DNA from 4 places in the Actinoallomurus sp. NPDC052274 genome. Region 3 is predicted to be linked to each of the others. Evidence: riboswitches for the same ligand, from Rfam matches in the RefSeq annotation. Region 3 holds a riboswitch; each other region holds the start of a gene.

Region 1 (5,661 bases), on a different contig from region 3:
GTCGTGCGAGATCCGCACCGGCCGGGTGTGCAGCCCTCCGGCGAGGGCGGTGAAGGCGGCCGCCGCCCGGCCGGACGGGCCGCTCGTACGGGTCGGGGCGCCCAGGCTGAGAACCACGGTCAGGTGCCGGGACGGCAGCCCCAGATGCGTGCCCGGCGGGAAGCCCTCGTATCGATACCCGACACACCGCGCCACCACCGCCGCCAGCCGCGCCGGCGGCCGAACCCGAACGCTCTGACCGACCCGCCCAGCCCCGCCCACGTCCCCACGCTATCCCGCTGCGGCACATTGCCTGTTCAGCGCCCCTGCGTCAGGGTAGGGAACTGCTCGCCGCCAGCGGGGCGAGAGGCGATGCGATGCCGCGCGGACTCTCGGAGTAGAGGGCTCCGTGCTGCGGGCGATGGACGCGATGCTCTCGTGATTCCAAACCCGCGACGGGATGCGCGCGGCCGGATGCCTTCGTGCGCGGTCAGCCGCTCGGGGTGAGGTTCGGGAGGGTCTCCAGCGCCCGGACCAGCGGGGCCAGCTCTGGGAGCGCGGCGGCGTCGGCGAGCGCGGCCTCCAGTGCCGCGTTGTGGGTGGGGGTGGCCTTGGCGAGGAGTTCCCCGCCCGCCTCGGTGACCTCCGTGTAGATGCCCCGCCGGTCGTCCTCGCACAGGTAGCGGCGGAGCAGGCCGCGCTTCTCCAGGCGGGTGACGAGGCGGGTCGTGGCGCTCTGGCTCAGGACCAGGGCGTTCGCGAGCTGCTGCATCCGCATGTGCCAGTCCGCCTGGCGGGACAGCAGGTGGAGGGTGCAGTACTCGTTCACGCTCAGGTCGTGCTCGGCCTGCAGGGCCCGCTCGACCCTGTCCTCGATCCGGGCGTGCAGGGCGGCGAGGGTACGCCAGCCCTGGGCGCGGGCCTCGGCCGCGTCATCGGGCAGTGGCATGGGTCACCCCTCTTCTCGTTTGGCATCTCACCGATTGCGTGGTGAGATAGTCGGCGTCTGCAAGTAGCAGGCGTGTGCAACTAATGCTTGCGCTGACTATTGCTCACGCCGCCCAGTCTACGCGGAGGAGACTCCATGCCCATCGCGCTGCTCGCCCTGGCGATCGGCGGCTTCGGCATCGGCACCACCGAGTTCGTCATCAGTGGCCTGCTTCCCGATCTGTCCACCGACCTCCACGTCTCCATCCCCACCGCCGGGCTCCTGGTGTCGGGGTACGCCTTCGGCGTCGTCGTCGGCGCGCCCCTGCTGACCGCGCTCGGGTCGCGGATCTCCCGCAAGACCATGCTCGTGGCGCTGATGGCGCTGTTCACCGTGGGCAACCTCCTGTGCGCGCTCGCCCCCACGTACGGCGTGCTCATGGTCGCCCGGCTGGTGACCGCCTTCGCCCACGGCGCCTACTTCGGCATCGGCTCCGTCGTCGCCGCCGACCTCGTCCGGCCCGAGAAGCGGGCCGGCGCGATCGCGATGATGTTCACCGGCCTGACCGTCGCCAACGTCCTCGGCGTACCGGGCGGCACCGCGCTCGGCCAGGCCCTCGGCTGGCGGTCCACGTTCTGGGTGGTCACCGCGATCGGCCTGGTCGCCCTCGCGGGCATCGTCACCCTGGTCCCGGGACAGCCGCGGCCGTCCGCCGACACCGGCCTCCGCCGTGAGCTGTCGGTCTTCCGGCACGGTCAGGTCTGGCTCGCGCTGGCCATGACGGCCCTCGGCTGGGCCCCGGTCTTCACCGTCATCACCTACGTCGCGCCGATCGCGACCCGCGTCACCGGGTTCTCCTCGGGGGCGGTGCCGATCCTCATGGTGCTGTTCGGCCTCGGCATGGTGGCCGGCAACGCGCTCGGCGGCCGGCTCGCCGACCGCGCCCTCATGCCCAGCCTGTACGCGATCCTCGCCGCCGTGATCGCCGTGTCGGTCCTCCTGCTCCTCGTCGTCCACAGCAAGGCCGCGGTGGTCGTCGTGATGCTGCTGCTCGGCGTGGTCGGCAGCGCCACGATCGCGCCGCTGCAGACCCGCGTGCTGGACACGGCGGCGGGCGCGCCGACGATGGCGTCCGCGGCCAACATCGCGGCGTTCAACCTCGGCAACACGGTCGGGCCGTTCCTCGGCGGCCTCGCCATCGACGCCGGCCTCGGCTACGCCTCGACGACCTGGATCGCCGCCGTCCTCGGCGTGGCCGGCCTCGCGGTGGCGCTCGTCTCCGGCGCCCTCGACCGCCGCGGCCCCGTGTCGCCCCGGCCGGCCGAGCCCGTCCTGCCGGCCGGAGCGCACAACCGCTGAGCACCGCCTTCGCCGACGTCGAGGTGGGTGTCACGGGGTTCCCGACTTGCGCTTCGGGCTCGCGGCGCACAGTCGTTGGCGAGAGGCGAAAGCGCCTCTCGCCAACCTCGATGAAAAGGACGCGGAAATGTTCGAAAGCCTCAGCTCCCAGCAGGCGCCCGAACCGAACGAGTGCGACGGCACGGTCGTCGGGGCCGACTACGCAGGTCGGCCGGGCGGCGGGATCACGGTCACGGCCGACCTCACCTGGCGGCCCGGTGCCGGCGGCCCGCGCGGCAGGTCCGGTCTGCAGCTGTACGCCCTGACCGCCGGGGACAACCACCCCGCGCCCCCGAAGAAGAAGATCGGATGGCGCCGGGCCTCGGCCGGCCCGAGCGTCGTGCACCGCAAGAACAGGGGCGACCTGACGTCCGCGCCCTTCGTGGAGTTCCTCAACGACTCGGAGCGGGCGGGCTTCGCGAGGCTCCGGATCACCATGCTCAACAGGCAGCGGTTCGTGGCACTGCTGGCGCACCAGAAGAGGGGTGCCCATGCCTTCTCGGAGCTGGGGGCGACCGTCACCATCGCCGACGACGTCACCAAGAGCCTGGAGACCCGTGTGGAGATCCCGCTGCGCCAGGACGGCGGCAACCGGTTCTGGATGGTCGCAGCGGTGCTCGACTTCAGGGCCCCCCGGGGATACACGATCCGTACGGCCGACCGGTGCTTCCTCCCGCAGGAGAAGGCACGCCCGGTGCTGTACACCGACGGCACGATCATGTACCCCGACGGCAGGATCCTCATGGGCTCCTGGCCTCGGGAGTACGAGCGCTGACGGGTCCGGATCGCCGGACCCGTTCCACCAGGCCGCCGGCATGGCCTGACGACGGCCGCCGGCCGCCACGCGGCCGGTGAGCCCGTCGCCCGGACGGCCGGTGACCGGCACACTGGAGCCCGCCTCGCACCTTCGCGGGGCGGGCTCTGTCGTGTCCGCCCCGAAGACGTGAGCGCGGAACGGGCCGGATCGTGGGGTCCCGGGGCGGTGCGCCGGTGGGGGCGCGCTCGTAGACTGGGCGCGCGACGGCGAGGGAAGGAACCCGGTGCGAGTCCGGGGCTGTCCCGCAACTGTGACCAGGTAGCGAGCCCGCACGTACGGCCACGGCGATGAGCTGGAAGGCCGCGGGGGAGCGGCGACCTGGAAGTCAGGAGACTTCCCGCCGTCGGCGACCTTTCACCCGAGCCGGGGCGAGGACTCCCGAGGGAAGGAACCGACACGTGCGTGTCCTGCTGCTCTCCACCGCCGACACCGAACTCCTGTCCGCGCGTTCCGCGGACGCCGGGTACGCGACGGGCAATCCGTCCCGCCTCGACGTCGCCGACCTGGACGCCCTGTGCGAGGGCGTCGACGTCGTCGTCGTCCGGCTGCTCGGCGGGCTGAAGACCTGGCGGGAGGGCGTCGAGGATCTGCGCCGCAGGGACGTGCCGCTCATCGCGCTCGGCGGCGAGGCCGCGCCGGACGCGGAGCTGATGGCGCTGTCGACGGTGCCCGCCGGGGTCGCCGCGGAGGCGCTGGCGTACCTGCGCGAAGGCGGCGTGGACAACCTGCGGGAGCTGGCGCGCTTCCTGTCCGACACCCTGCTGCTCACCGGTGAGGGGTTCGAGGCGCCACGGGAGATGCCCGCGTACGGCCTGCACCGTACGGGCGGCGAGCCGAAGGACGGCCGGCCGACCGTCGGCGTCGTCTTCTACCGGGCGCACGAACTCTCCGGCAACACCGCGTTCGTGGACACGCTGTGCGCGCGGATCGAGGAGCTGGGCGCGAACGCGCTGCCCGTCTTCTGCGGCTCGCTGCGCTCCGCCGACGAAGGGCTGCTGGCGCTGCTCGGGCGGGCGGACGCACTCGTCGTCACCGTGCTGGCCGGCGGGGGAGCGGTGGCCGCGGACGCGTCGGCGGGCGGGGACGAGGACGCCTGGGACGCCGGGGCGCTCGCCACGCTGGACGTGCCCGTCGTCCAGGGCCTGTGCCTGACGACGTCCCGCGCGACCTGGGAGGCGTCGGACGCCGCGCTATCCCCGATGGACGCCGCGATGCAGGTCGCGATCCCCGAGTTCGACGGCCGGCTGATCTCGGTGCCGTTCTCCTTCAAGGAGGACGGGCCGGACGGCATCCCGGTCTACGCCGCCGACCCGGAGCGCGCCGCGCGGGTCGCCGGCATCGCCGTCCGCCAGGCCCGGCTCCGGCACACGCGGGTCGCCGAGCGCCGGCTGGCGATCGTGCTGTCGTCGTACCCGACCAAGCACTCCCGGGTCGGCAACGCCGTCGGCCTGGACACCCCCGCCTCGGCGGTCCGCCTGCTCGGGGCGCTGCGTACGGCGGGCTACGACGTCGGCGAGTACCCCGAGGACGGGGACGAGCTCATTCACTCGCTGATCGCGGCGGGCGGGCACGACGTCGAGTGGCTGACCGAGGAACAGCTCCGCGCCGCGCCCGCCCGGGTCCCGCTGAAGGACTACGAGCGGTGGTTCACCGCGCTGCCGGAGCCGCTGCGCGAGCGGATGCGGGAGCACTGGGGCGAGCCGCCGGGCGAGCTGTACACCGACGGCGACGACGTGGTCCTGGCATCGCTGCGGTTCGGGAACGTCGTGCTGATGATCCAGCCGCCGCGCGGGTTCGGGGAGAACCCGGTGGCGATCTACCACGACCCCGACCTGCCGCCCTCGCACCACTACCTGGCGGCGTACCGCTGGCTGGACGAGGTGTTCGGCGCGGACGCCGTGGTCCACCTCGGCAAGCACGGCACGCTCGAGTGGCTGCCCGGCAAGGGCCTCGGGCTCGCGGCCGAGTGCGCGCCGGACGCGGTCCTCGGCGACCTGCCGCTCGTCTACCCGTTCATCGTCAACGACCCCGGCGAGGGCACGCAGGCCAAGCGGCGTGGCCACGCCGTCATCGTCGACCATCTCGTGCCGCCGATGGCGCGCGCGGAGACGTACGGCGACCTGGCCAAGCTCGAGCAGCTCCTCGATGAGTACGCCACCGTGCAGGCGCTCGACCCGACGAAGCTGCCGACCGTACGCGCCCAGATCTGGACGCTCGTGCAGGCCGCCCAGCTCCACCACGACCTGCACGTCACCGACGAGCCGGGCGAGGCCGACTTCGACGACTTCGTCCTGCACATCGACGGGTACCTCTGCGAGGTCAAGGACGTGCAGATCCGGGACGGCCTGCACATCCTCGGGCAGGCGCCGGAGGCGGAGCAGCGGGTGAACCTGGTGCTCGCGGTGCTGCGCGCCGCGCAGGTGTGGGCCGGGCGGGCCGGCGCGCTGCCCGGACTGCGCGCGGCGATCGCGGCGGCGTACGGGCTGGACGAGCGGGAGCTGCTCGCGGTGCCCGGCGCGCGGGTCGAGGCGACGGCGCT
Region 2 (5,661 bases), on a different contig from region 3:
CAGCCCGTTGACCGCCTGCAGCAGCGTCGACTTGCCCGCCCCCGTACGGCCCGTCACGACGCACAGCTCGCCCTCGCCCACGCTCAGCCGTACCCCGGACAGCACCGGCTCGCGCGCTCCGGGGTAGGTGATGGTGACGTCGTCGAACTCGATCACGCGGCGGCCTCCACGGGCTTGAGCGGTGGCGGTGGCGCCGCCCACGCGGGCAGCGCGGCCACGACGACCGCCGTGACCGGCAGCGGCGCGAGGACCGGCCACCGCAGCGGGGACAGCGAGGGGTTGAGGCTGGTCGCGCCGTACCGGGCGGTGAGGTACAGCAGCGCGCCGGTTCCGATGCCGGCCGCGGCGACGAGGACTTCGGCGGTACGCCAGCGGTCCGGCCGGTAGACGGTCGTGCGCACCCCGCGCCCGCCCAGCAGGAACCCGCCCGTCGCGACGGCGAGGCCGGTCAGCAGCATCGGCAGGCCCAGATAGGGCGGCGCGCCGGCGTCCAGCAGTCCGTAGACGCCGGAACAGACGCCCAGCAGACCGGTGATGACGAGCAGGCCGGTGACCAGCCGGATCCGGCGGGGCACGCCGCCCGTCCGGCCGTACCCGCGCGAATCCATCGCGGCGGCCAGCAGCAGCGACCGGTCCAGCGCGTCCTCCAGCACGGGGATCACGATCGCGCGCAGCGCCCGCATCCCGCGCTGCGCGCCGCCCCTCAGCAGCCGCGCCCGCCGGACGCGCACGACGCTCTCGGTCAGCTGCGGAGCCACCGACAGCGCGACGATCACCGCGACCCCGACCTCATGCAGCGCCGCCGGGAGCGCCTTGAGCATCCGTTTCGGGTTGGCCAGGGCGTTCGCCGCACCCAGGCAGACGAGCATCGTGGCCAGCCGCAGCCCGTCGTACAGCCCGCCCAGCAGCTGCTCGGCGGCGACCGGCCCGAACAGCCGGATGCCCGCCGCCCACGCGGGCAGCGGGATCTGTGGCAGGGCGAACAGCACGTGGTCGCCCTCACCGCCGCCGAAGACGACGCGGAACGCCACCCGCATCACGACGATGAACGCGCCCAGGACCAGGTACATCCGGAACGCCAGCGCCCAGGGCGCGTCCCCGCGCCGGTAGACGACCACCAGGGCCGCCGCCGCGATCATCATGATGAGCAGCAGCGGGTTCGTCGTACGGCTCGCCGCCGCCGCCAGGCCCAGCGCCCACAGCCACCACGCGCCCGGATGCAACTGCCGCGGCAGCCTCACGAGCGACCCCGTCGCAGCCGCGCCCCGTACGCCGCGCAGATCACCAGCGTCAGCAGCACCCCGACGCCGAGCAGCGTCCAGCCGAACGCCCCACCGCCGTCGTGCTCGGTCGCGGCGACCGGCTCCTTCGGGTCGTCACCGCCCGTCCACCCCGGCGCCTCGGCCGGCGTGTCCGTCGGGCCCGGCGTCCGGACGGGGATCGCCGGTGCGCTCGCGGACGAAGTCCCGGACGGCGCCGCCGACGTCGGCCCGCCACCCGACCCCCGCGTCGCGGAGCCGCCACCCGGCGCACTCGACCCGGCCGAACCGTTCGACCCTGACGAGCCCGTCGAGCCCGTCGAGCCCGTCGAGCCGGTCGAGCCGGTCGAGCCGGTCGAGCCGGTCGAGCCGGTCGAGCCGGTCGAGCCGCCGGACGCGTGACCGCCCGTTGAGGCCGGTCGAACGGGCGCGATCCGCGGCGGCGGGTTGGTGGAGGCGGTCCGGTTGTGGGAGAACGACCAGCCTTCGAAGCTGCCCGCCGGGGGCGTCCGGTTCTTCACCCCCCATTCGCTGTAGTGCCAGGAGCCGCCGTTCGGGGAGTACCAGTAGGACCAGTACGCGCTGGCGGGCGGGGTGTCGATGCACGGCTCGGTGTCCGGGCCGGGCCTGCCCTCGATCCGGCAGATGAAGCCCAGCCCCCAGCGGGAGGTGCCGGTGACCTGGATCCCGGCGTGCTGCAACGCGTCCAGCCCGGTGGCCTGCGCACCCGGCGCGCACCGGACGATCGTGGTGCCTCCGAGGTCCTGGAAGTCGATGACCACGGTGACGCCGTTAGCGTCCGGGCAGAACCCGGCCTGGCCTGGCCGGGCCACGGCGTTCGCGGGCACGACCGGAACGATCGTGCCCGCGACCAGCATCAGGGCCGCGAGTACCTTCATCCGCGCACGCGAGTAGGGCGCACCGGCGTCACCCGCGGCGGCGGGTTGGTGTCCGGGCCGGCGTTCGTGGAGAACGACCAGCCCTCGAAGCTGCCTTGGGCGGGCACGTACGTACTGGCGCCCTGGTTGCTGTAGGTCCAGGTGCCGCCGTTGCTCGCGTGCCAGTAGGACCAGTACGCGCTGGCGGGCGGGGTGTCGACGCAGGGCTCGGTGGCCGAGGTCGGCTTGCCGTTGATCCGGCAGACGAACGCCAGACCCCACCGCTGCGTTCCGGTGACCGTGAACCCGGCGTTCTGCAACGCCGCCAGCCCGCTGGCCTGGGCACCCGGCGCGCAGCGGATCTCCGTGGCGCCGCCCAGCGCCTGGTAGTCCACCACCACGGTGACGCCGGTGCCGCCCGGGCAGTAGCCCGCCGTCCCAGCCCGCGCCGGTGTGATCCCGGTCGCGGTCGCGGGGGAGGGGGTGAGCGCGCCGACCAGCGCTCCGGTCGAACAGACGACGGCCAACAGCTTTCGCATCCTTGCCCCTTCGGCAACGGCCTACCGGGGCGCCAGGGCACCAGGGCACGCGAAACCCCCGCGGCGCTGCGCGCCGACGGGGGCGGAACGGACCTGGTAGCCCGGACTCCACCCTGTAGACCTCGACAGATGTGAGTCGATCACTGATCCCCGGGCGGGCATTCCGGCTCACGATGGACAGGCCACCGTCTACGGTTGCGGGTCAGCGCCGGGTTTCGACCGGCTTCCCCCGCTCGGGAACCTATGTAGTTATCCGTCCGACCTGATGCGAAAGATCACGTCTGGTGGGACACGACTGGAATGTAACCCATCCGATCCCCTTCAGCGTTGACCGCAACCGGCCAGCAGGCGTCGGGCCCGGCGAATCCCCTGGTCGACGGCGCGACCCTAGCTGCATGCTTGATGTAACTGCGACTTCTTTGCAATAGTGGTCGCATGTCGACGTACACGCTGCCGGACCTGCCCTATGACTACGCGGCGCTGGAGCCCGCGATCACCGGGGAGATCCTGGAGTTGCACCACGCCAAGCACCACGCCGCGTACGTCAAGGGCGCCAACGACACTCTCGATCGGCTGGCCGAGGCGCGGGAGAAGGAGCAGTTCGGCGGGCTGGTCGGGCTGGAGAAGACCTTCGCGTTCAACCTGTCCGGGCATGTCCTGCACTCGATCTTCTGGCAGAACCTGTCCCCGGACGGCGGGGACCGCCCCGACGGGGAGCTGGCGGCGGCGATCGATGAGCACTTCGGGTCCTTCGACGCGTTCGCCAGGCAGTTGTCGACCGCGACGTCCACGGTGCAGGGGTCGGGGTGGGGCGTGCTGGCGTGGGAGCCGCTGAGCGGCCGTCTGGTGGTGGAGCAGGTCTATGACCACCATGGCAACGTGGGGATGAACACCACGCCGCTGCTGGTGTTCGACGCCTGGGAGCACGCCTACTACCTGCAGTACCGCAACGTCCGGCCCGACTACGTGCAGAAGCTGTGGTCGCTGGTGAATTGGACGGACGTCACCGCGCGCTTCGACGCCGCCCGGGCGAAATAGGCCGCGACGCCTCCCGAATCGGCTTCATGCTCCGAAACATGTCCCAGCCGGTTCGGGAGGCGTCGCCTCACCGTCTTTCAGTGGAGCCTCGTGTGCGCATCGACCTCACCCTCCACCAGGGCGCGTCCGCGCTGGACGCCACCGACGTCCTCGCCGGCCTGTACCGGGACGCCTTCTGCGCTCCGCCGTGGAACGAGGAGGAGTTCAATGCCGTGAGCTTCACTGGGCGGCTGCGCGCCGACGTCCAGCGGCCTGGCTTCGTCGCCGTGATCGCCGAGAGCGCCGGGCGGCCGGTCGGTTTCGGAACCGCCTGGTGGACCCGGGCGCCGTTTCCCACCGATCGGCGCTACGGCGAGGTGGCCGCCGCGCTCGGGTCCCAGCGGGTCACCGGCTGGCTGATCGGCGCGCGGAAGATCGACGAGCTCGCGGTGTCGCCGCACGCTCAGGGCCAGGGCATCGGACGGTGCCTGCTGGACAGGCTCACCGGGTTGGACGAGGGCCGGGGCACCTGGCTGCTGACCTCGACCAGATCCCCGGTGACGGTGCCGTTCTACCGCAAGTGCGGCTGGCACCAGATCACCCACCCGCGCGAGGGCGAGGAGGCGATCGTGGTGTTCCTGTCGCCGCATCATCCACAAGCGCCGTCCCACGGGGTCGCCGCCGAGGCCCGGAACGGCTGACGAGGGGAGAACGCGACCATGGTCGAAGCCGATCGGCTCCGCGACTACTAGCGCAAGAGCGGCGCATCGCCGGGCGACGACTGCCGGCGCTCCGTGCCTGGTGGGCCCGGTGCGTCGAAGCGGTCAGGACCCGATCACCCCGGTTCCGGCACGCCGCACGCATGGGTACGGCGCTGGCGCTGACCATGTTCCTGGCCGTCGGACTGCACCTGTCTCACCCGCACTGGCTGGTCGTGACCGTACTGTTCAGCCTGCGCGACTCGTCGCGATGATCTTCGCACAACTGCTGTTTCCGGCCGGGATCCAGCGGCGGATAGCCGAGCGGCTGGCCCGGTTGCTGCACACCCATGCCGTTCTCGCGCGTGCGGTCGCCGAACCGTCCAAGGGGCGCGAGTGCCGGATCCGCGGCGCGGACCGGAAGGCGGCGTCGGCCGCCGCCACGCTCGAAGCGACCGGCACCAGGCTCAGGCGGAAGGCTGCGTCACCCGACGAACAGATCTCGCGCATCGGTGAGACGGGCAGAGCCGCGCGGCGGCTACGAGAACGCCTGACATCGCCGGCGTCCTTCGCCGCCGTCCCGGTCGGTGCCATCGCTACCGCCGCGCGTGAAGTCGCCGACCATCTTGACCAGGGCGCCGACGAGGCTCTCGCCTTTCCCTACCCGGGTTCGGCAACGCCGCAGGCCGAAGTCGGCATCCGCGATCAACGCTCACCGGAGCCGCCCGGCCGGCGCCGGGCCGGACTCGTCGGCCACCTCGCCCCCGGTGCAACTTCGGCGGAGCCTGCGGGTGCTGCAGGCACTCGCGACTTCGTGTACGGGCTGATCGCTGACGCCGAGCGACTCAGGGAACTAGCCGCGCGACGGTGACCGGCCGGCCCGGCGGAGGGTGACCGCGCGACGCATGGGCGGCTTCGGTCGCGTCGATGGCAGCTCGTGAGGAACAGGGAACCGGGGAACTGGGTACCGCCCGGCGGCGGCCGGCGCTGGGCATCGGTGCTCGCCGGACGGCGCGCGGACCGGGCCCTGCCGGTCGATCCGGTGCTCGGCTGCTTCCGCGACGAGCCGGCCAACGAGATTTGGCGCTTTGATCCAATTTGTCCTGGCCGGCGACAACCTCGGAACGCCGTTTCGCTCGCGGGGAACCTCCGCGGCGTTCGCCAGGTGGAAATTCTGTTCGCGATCCCGACGTACGCCTTCCTCCTGGCTGTGCTCCTGCTCATCGCGGTGGGCACGGCGCACGCAGCCGCCCACGGGTTCGCCGCCGAG
Region 3 (5,661 bases):
GATGGCCACCTGGGTACGCCAGGTCGCCGCCGGACACCCACCGGCGTCCAGCGCGCAGCGACCACCGGTACAGGCGGCGTCCAGCCGAGCGGCCGGCGGCCACTGGGATGACAACGCCCTGGTTCAGGCCATCGTGCTCGCGGCCATCACACTGACCTTCCTCGGATGCCTGATCGCCGGTCTCGCCCTCCGCCGCCGCGCGCTGCCGCGGACGGTCCGCCGGCTGTCCCGATGGCTCGCCGCCTGTGGTCTCCTCACGGTGCTCGGCACGGTGCTGTTCGTGCTCTCGGTGTACCTGACCTCCGCGCAGACCGCGGCGCCGGCCGCGCTCGGCCGTGCCGTGCCGTGGCTCGTCCTCCAGGTGCTCGCGCTGGCCACCGCGGTGCTGACCGTCGCGACCGGCACCGCCGTCGCCCGCGGCCGAGACGCGATCCTCGGCGCGCACCGGATACGACTCATCATCCTGATGGCCGCCGGCATCCTGTGCGTGGCGTGGTCCGCCCGATGGGGCCTGCTCACCCCCTGACCCCGGCCGCGCCGTGCCGGTGCGGTCAGAACTCCTCGTCGAGGCTGACCGTCCCTTCGACGGCGACCTGGTAGGCCGACACCCGGCGTTCGAAGAAGTTGGACAGCTCCTGAACGTCCTGCAACTCCATGAACGCGAACGGGTTGGCGGTGCCGTACCGGATCGGCATGCCGAGGCGGGCGAGGCGCTGGTCGGCGACGTTCTCCAGGTAGGCGCGCATGTCGGTGGCGGTCATGCCGGACAGGCCGTCGCCGCACAGGTCATGGGCGAAGGCCAGTTCGGCGGCGACGGCCTCCTCCAGCATCCTCGTCACCTGCCCGGTCAGCTCATCGTCGAACAGGTCGGGCTCCTCGGCGCGTACGGTGTCCACGACGCTGAAGGCGAACTCCATGTGCATCGACTCGTCGCGGAACACCCAGTTCGTGCCCGAGGCGAGGCCGTTGAGCAGGCCGCGGTCGCGCAGCCAGTACACGTAGGCGAAGGCGCCGTAGAAGAACAGCCCCTCGATGCACGCGGCGAAGCAGATGAGGTTGAGCAGGAACGCCCGCCGGTCCTCCCGGCCGCGGAGCCGGTCCATCGCGCCGAGGGAGTCGATCCAGCGGAAGCAGAACTCCGCCTTGTCGCGGATCGAGGGAATGTTCTCCACGGCGGCGAACGCCTTGGCCCGCTCGTCGTGGTCGGGGAGGTAGGTGTCGAGCAGGGTCAGGTAGAACTGCACGTGCACGGCCTCTTCGAACAGTTGCCGTGACAGGTACAGGCGGGCCTCGGGCGCGTTCAGGTGCGTGTAGAGGTTGAGCACCAGGTTGTTGGCCACGATCGTGTCACCGGTGGCGAAGAACGCGACCAGCCGGTTGACCAGGTGCAGTTCCTCGGGCGTGAGCCGGGCCAGGTCGGCGAGGTCGGAGTGCAGGTCGACCTCTTCGACGGTCCAGGTGTTGCGGATCGCGGCGCGGAACCGGTCGTAGAAGGCCGGGTAGCGCATCGGCCGCAGGGTCAGATCCATACCGGGGTCGAGCAGACTCATTGGCATGCCTCGCAGGTCTCGGGGTTCTCCAGGGAGCACATGAGCGCCTCCACCTCCTGGGCGGGGGCGACGGTCGTCTGCGCGATCCGGGTGGCCGGGCGCGACCGCAGGTAGTACGTGGTCTTCAGGCCGGACCGCCACGCGTAGGCGTACATCGACGACAGCTTCCCGATCGTGGGAGTGGCCATGAACAGGTTCAGCGACTGGGACTGGTCGATGTAGGGCGTCCGCGCCGCGGCCAGGTCGATCAGCGCCTTCTGCGGAAGCTCCCAGGCGGTGCGGTACAGGTGCCGCAGTTCGCCGGGAAGCTCGTTGATGTCCTGCACCGATCCGTCGGCGCGCTTGATCGCGTCACGGACCCGCGGTGTCCACAGCCCACGCGCCTTGAGATCCGCCACCAGGTAGGTGTTGATCTGCAGGAACTCCCCTGACAGGGTCTCGCGCTTGAAGATGTTGGACACCTGCGGCTCGATGCACTCGTAGCAGCCGGCGATGGAGGCGATGGTCGCGGTCGGCGCGATCGCCACCAGCAGTGAGTTGCGCAGCCCGACCGCGGCGATCCGGGCCCGCAGCGCCTCCCACTCGTCGGCGTGCGTCCGGTCGGCGTCCGGCCAGTGGTCCGGGTGCAGGACGCCGCGGGCGGCGCGGGTCTGGTCGTAGGACGGGTGCGGGCCGTAGGCCGCGGCGAGGTCGGCCGACTCCCCGTACGCCGCGAGCGCGATCTCCTCGGCGATGCGGGTGGACAGCGCGAGCGCCTCGGGCGAGTCGAAGGGCAGCCGCAGCCGGAAGAACACGTCCGCCAGGCCCATCACGCCGAGCCCGATCGGCCGCCAGCGGCGGTTCGCCCGCGCCGCCTCCGGCGTGGGGTAGAAGCCGCGGTCGATCGTACGGTCCAGGAACCGCACGGCCGTACGCGCGGTCGCCCGCAGCCCCGCCCAGTCGACCCCGTCGTCGGTCACGTGGGCGGCGAGGTTGATCGAGCCGAGGTTGCACACCGCGGTCTCGGCGTCGTGGGTGACCTCGAGGATCTCGGTGCACAGGTTGGACAGGTGGACGACGTTGCCGGGCTCGGCGGTCTGGTTGCAGGCGCGGTTGGCCGCGTCCTTGAACGTCATCCAGCCGTTGCCGGTCTGGGCGAGGGTGCGCATCATCGCCCCGTACAGCTGCCGCGCCGGGATCTGCCGGACGAATCGGCCCTCGGCCTCGGCCGCGCGGTACGCCCGGTCGAACTCCTCGCCCCACAGGTCCACCAGCTCCGGCACCTGCTTGGGGTCGAACAGCGACCAGGTCGCGTCCGCCTCGACCCGGCGCATGAACTCGTCCGGCACCCAGTTGGCCAGATTGAGGTTGTGCGTGCGCCGCGCGTCCTCCCCGGTGTTGTCCCGCAGCTCGAGGAACTCCTCCACGTCGGCGTGCCAGGGCTCGAGGTAGACGCACGCGGCGCCCTTGCGCCGGCCGCCCTGGTTGACCGCCGCGACGCTCGCGTCCAGCGTCCGCAGCCACGGCACGATGCCGTTGGAGTGCCCGTTCGTGCCCCGGATCAGCGAGCCCCGGCTCCGCACCCGGCTCCAGGAGATCCCGATGCCGCCCGCGTACTTGCTCAGCCGGGCCACCTGGCCGTACCGCTCGTAGATCGCCTCGAGCTCGTCACGCGGGGAGTCCAGCAGGAAGCACGAGGACAGTTGCGGGCGGGCGGCGCCGGAGTTGAACAGCGTCGGCGAGCTCGGCAGGTACGCCAGCCGCGACATCAGCCCGTAGAGCTCCGCGGCCTCGGCCACGCTGTCGGCCAGCCCGCAGGCCACCCGCAGGAAGAAGTACTGCGGGCGCTCCAGCACCCGCCGGGTCGTCGGGTGCCGCAGCAGGTAGCGGTCGTAGACCGTGCGCAGCCCGAAGTAGGTGAACCGGTCGTCGGCGTCGTGGTCGACCAGCGCGTCCAGCGCCTCCGTGTTACGGGCGACGAACCCCGCGGTTCGCTCGTTGAGCAGCCCCTGCTCGTAGGCGGCCGCGACGGACTCGGCGAACGTCACCGGGCCGGTCTCGTTCGCGATGGACCGGGCCAGCAGCCGGGCGGCGACCGTGGAGTAGACCGGGTCGGTGACGACCAGCGCGGCGGCCCGCCGTACGGCCTCGGCCAGGTCACCGGCTCCGGCGATGAGCAGCGGATCGGCGTCCGGCAAGCCGGCGCAGACACGCTCGATCTCGGCCGCGAGCGTCGGCTCGGGAGCGGCGATGGCCGTGGGGGACGCGATGAGCTGTTGTGTCACGTGCTCTCTCCTGGCGGGCTTCACGCTCGCGGAAAGGAGGCGCACGGACGACAGACTCCGCCGCCGACCCTCCCGCGAGGCCTGGACGACCGCGCGCTCTCACGCACGGGTCACTGGCAGGTCTTCGGACTCGCGGGCAGCACACCCGTCCATCGGGTGCGTCCTACTGACCGTCGCTTCCCAGGCCCGATCGAGCCCAGTGCCGTTGACGGCGGTCGTTCCCGCTCACCGCTGCGGGGCAGTCCCGGAATCCCACCGGGTTCCCTCTTGACACCCGCCACACGAGGCGCAGGTGAACCAGCAACACCAGAACCATACATGTAGTGGTGATGGAAACGCATCACCCCTAGATATTGGGCGCGTCGACCAAGAATCACGAGAACGCAGGCACGCCGAACGGCCCCCGGCGGTGATCCGCCGAGGGCCTTCGGATGGAACCGACTGCTACGCCGTGGCCTGCGCCTGCGTCTGCGCGCTCCGGGGGACCTCGGCCGTACGGGCGAGCAGTCGTTCGGCCATCGGCGCGAAGCACAGGCCGATCGCCGCCCACATGATCGCCTGTGCGGCCACCGAGTACAGGCGGAAGGAGAACAGCACGTCAGCCGGGAACCCCGGATAGACGATCTGCCCCTGCCGGTTCCGCAGCGGCAGCGGCGTCTCCGTCGCGTGCCGGCCGTACTCGTGGACGTTCGCCGACAGGTGCCCGAGCGAGGGCAGCACGGCCATCACGATGCCGAGCGCCACGACGCACGCCAGCCCGGCCAGCAGGGTCGCGTTCCAGTTCCCGAACCGGGGCTTGAGGCGCTGCCCCAGCCAGACCGCCAGGATCAGGAAGGCGATGGAGAATCCGACCATCAGCAGGTACAGGCCGCCTCGGTCGCGGATCGTGTCCTCATGGCCGATCGCGGGCGGGTTGGCCGGGTACTTGGCGAAGGGGATCAGGTAGAACCCCAGGAACCCGCCGAGTGCGACCAGCATCGCCAGCGTCCGCGGCCGTAGGTTGCCGGTGCGGCCGCAGGCCAGGATGTAGGCGACCGCGTACAGGCCGCCCATCGCGGCGCCGAACACGATGACGCCGACACCGATGCCGACGTTGGCCTGGATCGTGCGGCTGAAGATGTCCGACTCGGCGGCCTCGGGCGCGATGCCCGCCGCCTTGTCGAGCATGGCCTGGGCGGCGTCCCGGCCGCTCTCGTAGTCGATGGCCGCCTGGATCTGCGGCTCCGCGAAGATCCGCGCGAAGACGAACGCCAGGATTCCGCCGATCGCGCCCACGAGCAGCCCACGCAGGATGAATCGCCGTTCCACGGCGTACTCCCTCAGGTGTGGTGTCGCGGACGGGATCAGTGGCAGGGGAACCCGAGGAAGTGCCGGGCGTCGTGGACGAACTCGTGGATGGCCATGTTGTTGCCGAAGACCGAGGTCGCGCCCTGGTCGACGCCGATGAAGTAGTAGGCGGCCAGGCACAGCAGCACGGTGCCGAACAGCCACAGGGCGGCACGGCTGCCCGACACCACCACCGGCGTCGCAGGAGAAGTGGGCAGTGTCGAGGTCGTCATGTCACAGCCTCCTAAAGGGATCCAGCGTCCCTGTCTCGGTGGAGCGCTTCGATGGCGGAGGGTCTGACTCTCCGGCTCAGGGCCGGATCACAGTGGCGCGACCGTGCCGGATTTGCACCGGCTTCCTCTTAGCATCACGTTCGCCCGGATCGTACGGCCGAAAATCGGTACCGTCAACGTCGCAGGAGGTCACCCACCCCATGACCGTTCGGCTCGCGCTCATCGCGCACGCGGCCACCTCCGCCACCCGCGAGGCCCGTTTCCCCGACGACGAACCCCTCGACCCGC
Region 4 (5,661 bases), on a different contig from region 3:
GTGCGGCCGCCGGTGGGCAGCGTCTCGAGGCGGCGCGCCCCGGCCTCGACGGAGGAGGTCGGCGGCAGCGCCAGCTCGGCGGACGTGCCGCGGAAGGTGATCAGACCGACCTTGTCGCGGCGCTGGTAGGCGTCGAGGAGGAGGCTGAGCACGGCGCCCTTGACGGCGCGCATCCGCTGCCGGGCGGCCATCGAGCCGCTCGCGTCCACGACGAACAGCACCAGGTTGCCCTCCCGGCCCTCCCGGACCCGCTCGCGCAGGTCGCCGGAGCGGACGACGAGCCCGGGACCGGAGCGGCCGCGGGCGCGCTGGTGCGGGGCCGCCGCGAGGAGGGTCGCGGTCAGGTGGACCGAGCGCGTGCCCGGCCGCGCGCCGGTCGTCCGGCCGTACGGCGTCCGGGCCCGCGAGCGGCGGCCCGGCGCGCCCTCGCCGAGGCCGGGCACGGTGAAGACCCGCGTCCGGTACACCGCGTCGGCGGGCGCCGGCTCCGGGGAGTCCCCCCGGGCGCGCTTCCCCGAGCCCTCGCCGGACTCCTCGCCGGAAAGGGCCTGCTCGATGTCGACCGGCGCCCCGTCTCCCGGCCCGGCCGGGTCGCCGGAACCGTCCGGTCCGCCGCCGGGACCGTCGTCCGGTCCGGGGTCGTCGGGGTCGGGGTCCTCCGGGTCCGTCCCCGAGTCCGGCTTCGCGTCCGTCTCCGGGGCCGGTTTCGGGTCCGGCCCGGTGCTCTGCTCGGGGACGAGGTCGGGCGCCGTGTCCTCGCCGAATCCGGGGTCCGGCGGCTCCGGAGAGTCGTAGCCGCCGGTGTTCTCCAGGACTTCGTCGAGCCTGTCCTCGTCGAGGCCGGGCGCGTCGAAGGGGTCGCGGCGCCGCCGGTGCGGCAGGGCGAGACGGGCGGCGACGCGCACGTCGTCCGCGGTGACGACCGTACGGTCGTGCCAGGCGGCGAGGGCCATCGCGGCGCGCGCCATCACGATGTCGGCCCGCAGCCCGTCCACCTCGAACGCCGCGCACACGGCCGTGATCTGCCGCAGCGCGCCGTCGGGCAGGACGACCTCGGGCAGCCGGACGCGGGCCTGCTCGATCCGCCAGGCCAGCTCGGTCTCGGCGCGCACCCAGTCGGCCGCGAACGCCGCCGGGTCGGCCTCGTACGCCAGGCGGCGGCGCACGACCTCGGCCCGCTCCTCCGGGTCGCGGGTGGCGGCCACCTCCACCGTCAGGCCGAACCGGTCGAGCAGCTGCGGCCGCAGCTCGCCCTCTTCGGGGTTCATCGTGCCGACGAGCAGGAACCGTGAGGCGTGCCGGACGGAGACGCCCTCACGCTCGACGTAGGAGTGGCCCATCGCGGCCGCGTCGAGGAGCAGGTCGACGAGGTGGTCGTGCAGCAGGTTGACCTCGTCGACGTACAGCACGCCGCGGTGCGCGGCGGCCAGCAGGCCGGGCTGGTAGGCCTGGACGCCCTCGGTGAGGGCGCGTTCGAGGTCGAGCGAGCCGGTCAGGCGGTCCTCGGCGGCACCGATCGGCAGCTCCACGAGCCGCGCGGGCCGCACCTGCCCGCCCGCCCCGTCGCCGTGGGGCCCGTCGGGGCATCGCGGGTCGGGCGCGGCGGGGTCGCAGGAGAACCGGCAGTCCGTCACCACCGCGACCTCCGGCAGCAGCGCGGCGAGCGCCCGCACGATGGTGGACTTCGCGGTGCCCTTCTCGCCCCGGACCAGCACTCCGCCGACGGCCGGGGAGACCGCGTTGATCAGGAGGGCGAGCTTGAGGTCCGCCATCCCGGTGACGGCGGAGAACGGATAGGTGTTCACCCGGTGGTCGTCCTTTCCTCGGGTTAACGCGCCCGTAGGTGGCCTGGCAAGCGGCGGCCGGAGTCTCCTGGCTCCCGGATCGCCGCCCGCCCTCGGCCTTCCGGCTCACGCCGTGGCCAACACCCGAGGAAGGACTTCCCGGTCACAGTTGCGCGACAGCCCCGGACTCGCACCGGGTTCCTCCGCGTATCGCCGGAGGACAGCATGACATATCGGGCCTGACACACGACACCGCAGGTACGGCCGCCGTCCGTGATCCGGCGCACGGGATGACAGGGCCACCGCGACCGGGCGTACGGCGGGTGCACGCTATCGCGGGGCGGCCGGCCGCTGCCGGGAGAGCGGCGATCTGCTTCAATAGAACCTGTTCTACTTTCTGGCCGGGAGGGGTGCGGATGAGGCTCGGCATCAACGTCGGCTACTGGCAACGGGTTCCGGAGGACGCCACCGAGACGGTGCTGGCCGCCGAGCGGCTCGGCTACGAGTTCGTCTACACCGCCGAGGCGTACGGCTCGGACGCCTTCACCACGCTCACCTGGTACGCCGCGCGGACCTCGCGCATCAAGCTGGGCACCGCGGTGGCCCAGATGTCCGCCCGCACGCCCGCCGCCACCGCCATGCACGCCCTGACGCTCGACGCGCTGTCCGGCGGCCGGCTCACCCTCGGCATCGGCGCGTCCGGCCCGCAGGTCGTGGAGGGCTGGTACGGCGCGCCGTTCGCCCGGCCGCTGGAGCGCACCCGCGAGTACGTCCGGATCCTGCGGGACGTGTGGCGGCGCGCCGAGCCGGTCACCTCCGCCGGCCCGCACTACCCGTTGCCGCTGCCGGCCTCCGCGTACGCGCCGGGCCGCGTGACCGGCCTCGGCAAGCCGCTCAAGTCGATCGTCCACCCGGTGCGCCCGGACATCCCGGTCTATCTCGGCGCGGAGGGCCCCAAGAACATCGCCCTCGCCACCGAGATCGCCAACGGCTGGCTGCCCCTCTTCGTCGACCCTGCGCAGATCGAGGCGGTCTTCGGCGCCTCGCTGGCCGGCCGCCGCGAAGGCTTCGACATCGCCGCCACCGTGACGACGATCGTGACCGACGACCTGGCCGCCGCGTTGGAGTTCGCCAAGATCCCGCTGGCCTTCTACATCGGCGGCATGGGGGCCAGGGACCGCAACTTCCACCTGGACCTGATCGGCCGCCTCGGGTACGCCGAGGAGGCCGCGCGGGTGCAGGAGCTGTTCCTGGCGGGCCGGCGCGACGAGGCGGTCAAGGCGGTGCCGGACGAGCTGGCCGACTCGATCTCCCTCCTCGGCCCGATCGGGCGCATCAGGGAGCGGCTCCGGCTCTGGCAGGACTCCCCCGTGACCACGCTCCTCATCGCCGGCGTCAAGGACGAGCCGACCCTCAAGGCGATCCGCGACCTCGTACAGCCCTGACCGACCACCGGCCCGCCCGGCGGCTGCCGACGGGCGGCCCCTCGGGTCGACCGGCGGCGCACAGGCCCGCCGGCGCCACCCGGCGGCCCGCCGGGCCGAGCCGGGCGCGGGAGTCCGTCAGCTCCAGGCGCGGGACAGCATCCACGTGCCGGTCGCCTGGTCGTGGCGCAGTTCGTACACCCCGACCGTCCGGTCCGGGGTCGCCTCGACGCGCCAGAACTCGCGCTCGCCGCCTTCCGGGGCCTCGGGGTGGCGTTCGTGCCACCAGTCGCGGGTGGTGACCCAGCGGTCCAGCACCCGCAGCACCGTGTAGAGCCGGCCGCGCCAGACGAAGCGGGAGGGCCTGCCGTCGGTGAGCCAGACCTCGACGGGGTCGCCGTACACCCGGCTCATCGCCCGCGGCCCGGCGCGTCCGTACGCCTCTCGGGTCCATCGCTCGCTCCGCCCACGCGGGCCGCCCACCTCTCGGATCGGTGACAAGGAGTGAGCCTGGGGGAAGGCAGGCGATAGATTCGAACACATGTTCGACTCGACAGTCAAGGCCCGGCGGCGTCCGCGCGGCGGCGTCAGCGGCGTCAGCGGCCGAGGGTCCGCGCGATCAGCTCGGCGGCGCGGGCGGGGTCGTCGGCGTCGGCCTGGCCGCCGCCGGCCCACAGGAAGGACCACCGGATCCGGGACATCGGCATGGCGACCACCAGCAGTGCGCGCCCACCGGACGGGTCCACCACGCGCAGCATCAGGTCCTCGGTCAGGAGCCCTTGCAGGCCGCGCGCCTCGACTTCGCGGGCGAGCGCCTCCAGGTGGCGGCGCCGCGGCCCGGCCCCGGGTCCCGAAGTGGCGGCCATGGGATGCCACCCCTCTCGCGCTCTGGACGATACGGCAGGAAGGGGTACGCCCTAGGGCGTTAACCAGGTAAGGTGCCTATCCGGTGGCAAAAGGTGCCCAGATGGCAACGGTGAGTGACCTTCCCTGTCAGGATGTCCTGCCCCCGTTTTACGTGCAAGTATTTTCGGACCAATAGATCAGACGGATTCGGCATCACCCGTGCACAGTTCAACGGCCCCGGCGCGGCCCGGGCGAGGGTTTCGGCCCCAGCCACCGCCGCCCACCACCGGTCCCCATTCTCCTCGCAATACGCGCAGGACGCTCGCCATGGAGGTGCCCCATGACCGATGGCCGTAGCCCCACCGTCCGCCGCCGCCGGCTGGGCATGGAACTGCGCAGGCTCCGGGAGGCCGCGGGCCTCATGATCGAAGACGTCGCGAAGCACCTGGAGTGCTCCATGTCGCGCGTCAGCCGCATCGAGACCGGCAAGTCCGTGGCCCGCATCCGCGACGTACGCGACATGCTGGACCTGTACGGCCTGCCCGAGGGCTCGCAGCGCGACCAGCTCCTCGGCCTGGCCAAGGACGCCCAGCAGCGCGGCTGGTGGACCGAGTACGAGGCGGTCCTGTCCGCGTCGGCGGGCCTGGACACCTACATCGGCCTGGAGGCCTCGGCGGCGTCGATTCGAACGTTCCAGACCCATCTGGTGCCCGGTCTGCTGCAGACCGAGGAGTACGCCCGCGCGTTGATCAAGGCGGGCCGGCCCGGTGAGACGCCGGAGAACGTCGACCGGCGCATCGCCCTGCGCACCCGCCGCCAGGCCATGCTGCGCGAGTCCGGCTCGCTGGAGCTGTGGGCCGTGCTCGACGAGGCGGTGCTGCGGCGGCCGATCGGCGGGGTGCCCGTGATGCGGTCCCAGCTGATGCGGCTGCTCGAGGTCGGCGAACTGCCGGGCGTCACCATCCAGGTGCTGCCCTTCGCCCGTGGCGCCCACCCCGGCGTCGACGGCGCCTTCACGATCATCGGCTTCCCGGACCCCACCGACCTGGACGTCGTCTACATCGACTGCCCCGCCGGGAACATCTTCCTCGAAAAGGAGAAAGACGTCCGCCGTCACACGACCTGGTTCGACCATCTGCGGGCCGCCGCGTTGCCACCCGACGAGTCAGCCGAGTTCATCACGGCGGCGGCGGACGAGTTCAAGAATGCGTCCCCGTACCCGCGGGGGTGATTCACGCACCAGGAAGGAGACCAGGGGATGAGTGGCCACCCCGATCTCATAGACGTCGGCTGGCGGAAGAGCAGCCGTAGCTCCAACAACGCCGACTGCGTCGAGGTCGCCGTACTCGGCGACGCCTCCGACGACTGAGCCGGCACGATCCGAAGACGGCCGCGGGAGTCCCGCTCCCGCGGCCCCGCGGCCCGGCGAGGGCCGACGGCGGTCGGCGGACGTCGAGGCGACGGGGTTAGGGTCGCACCATCCGTGTCGCGCAAAGGAGCCCGCATGCTGCCCTGGTCGGCCGACCTCGCCGGACGCATCGACGAGCACGAGTTCACCAGCGAACTGCTGAACGACAACCCCCTCGGCGACCCGCACCGGCGGCCGC

The links. A riboswitch is a leader RNA that binds a small molecule or an ion and turns the genes downstream of it on or off. The one in region 3 is predicted to bind cobalamin.
Region 1: it holds a riboswitch for cobalamin, as region 3 does, so the genes downstream of both, cobN (cobaltochelatase subunit CobN) here and AB0K82_RS06150 (ribonucleoside-diphosphate reductase subunit alpha) in region 3, are expected to answer to the same signal.
Region 2: it holds a riboswitch for cobalamin, as region 3 does, so the genes downstream of both, AB0K82_RS18680 (hypothetical protein) here and AB0K82_RS06150 (ribonucleoside-diphosphate reductase subunit alpha) in region 3, are expected to answer to the same signal.
Region 4: it holds a riboswitch for cobalamin, as region 3 does, so the genes downstream of both, AB0K82_RS41365 (VWA domain-containing protein) here and AB0K82_RS06150 (ribonucleoside-diphosphate reductase subunit alpha) in region 3, are expected to answer to the same signal.

Annotation. Positions count from the first base shown of each region.
Region 1 covers NZ_JBFAUT010000032.1:18,989-24,649, reverse strand. The annotation lists gene AB0K82_RS25615 (helix-turn-helix domain-containing protein) at 1-261, opposite strand, end outside; gene AB0K82_RS25610 (MarR family transcriptional regulator) at 470-928, opposite strand; gene AB0K82_RS25605 (MFS transporter) at 1,064-2,266, shown strand; gene AB0K82_RS25600 (hypothetical protein) at 2,394-3,080, shown strand; cobalamin riboswitch at 3,336-3,458, shown strand; gene cobN (cobaltochelatase subunit CobN) at 3,521-5,661, shown strand, end outside.
Region 2 covers NZ_JBFAUT010000020.1:137-5,797, reverse strand. The annotation lists gene AB0K82_RS18695 (ATP-binding cassette domain-containing protein) at 1-156, opposite strand, end outside; gene AB0K82_RS18690 (CbiQ family ECF transporter T component) at 153-1,241, opposite strand; gene AB0K82_RS18685 (ABC transporter substrate-binding protein) at 1,238-2,158, opposite strand; gene AB0K82_RS18680 (hypothetical protein) at 2,155-2,676, opposite strand; cobalamin riboswitch at 2,812-2,957, opposite strand; gene AB0K82_RS18675 (superoxide dismutase) at 3,112-3,714, shown strand; gene AB0K82_RS18670 (GNAT family N-acetyltransferase) at 3,795-4,394, shown strand; gene AB0K82_RS18665 (hypothetical protein) at 4,663-5,262, shown strand; gene AB0K82_RS18660 (hypothetical protein) at 5,389-5,661, shown strand, end outside.
Region 3 covers NZ_JBFAUT010000005.1:58,763-64,423, forward strand. The annotation lists gene AB0K82_RS06140 (hypothetical protein) at 1-526, shown strand, start outside; gene AB0K82_RS06145 (ribonucleotide-diphosphate reductase subunit beta) at 552-1,550, opposite strand; gene AB0K82_RS06150 (ribonucleoside-diphosphate reductase subunit alpha) at 1,547-3,814, opposite strand; cobalamin riboswitch at 3,912-4,131, opposite strand; gene AB0K82_RS06155 (CbtA family protein) at 4,259-5,122, opposite strand; gene AB0K82_RS06160 (CbtB-domain containing protein) at 5,158-5,373, opposite strand; cobalamin riboswitch at 5,411-5,551, opposite strand; gene AB0K82_RS06165 (histidine phosphatase family protein) at 5,574-5,661, shown strand, end outside.
Region 4 covers NZ_JBFAUT010000089.1:93-5,753, forward strand. The annotation lists partial or broken gene AB0K82_RS41365 (VWA domain-containing protein) at 1-1,772, opposite strand, end outside; cobalamin riboswitch at 1,866-1,988, opposite strand; gene AB0K82_RS41370 (LLM class F420-dependent oxidoreductase) at 2,201-3,229, shown strand; gene AB0K82_RS41375 (DUF6504 family protein) at 3,347-3,709, opposite strand; gene AB0K82_RS41380 (hypothetical protein) at 3,805-4,074, opposite strand; gene AB0K82_RS41385 (helix-turn-helix transcriptional regulator) at 4,395-5,285, shown strand; gene AB0K82_RS41390 (DUF397 domain-containing protein) at 5,313-5,423, shown strand; gene AB0K82_RS41395 (alpha/beta hydrolase-fold protein) at 5,559-5,661, shown strand, end outside.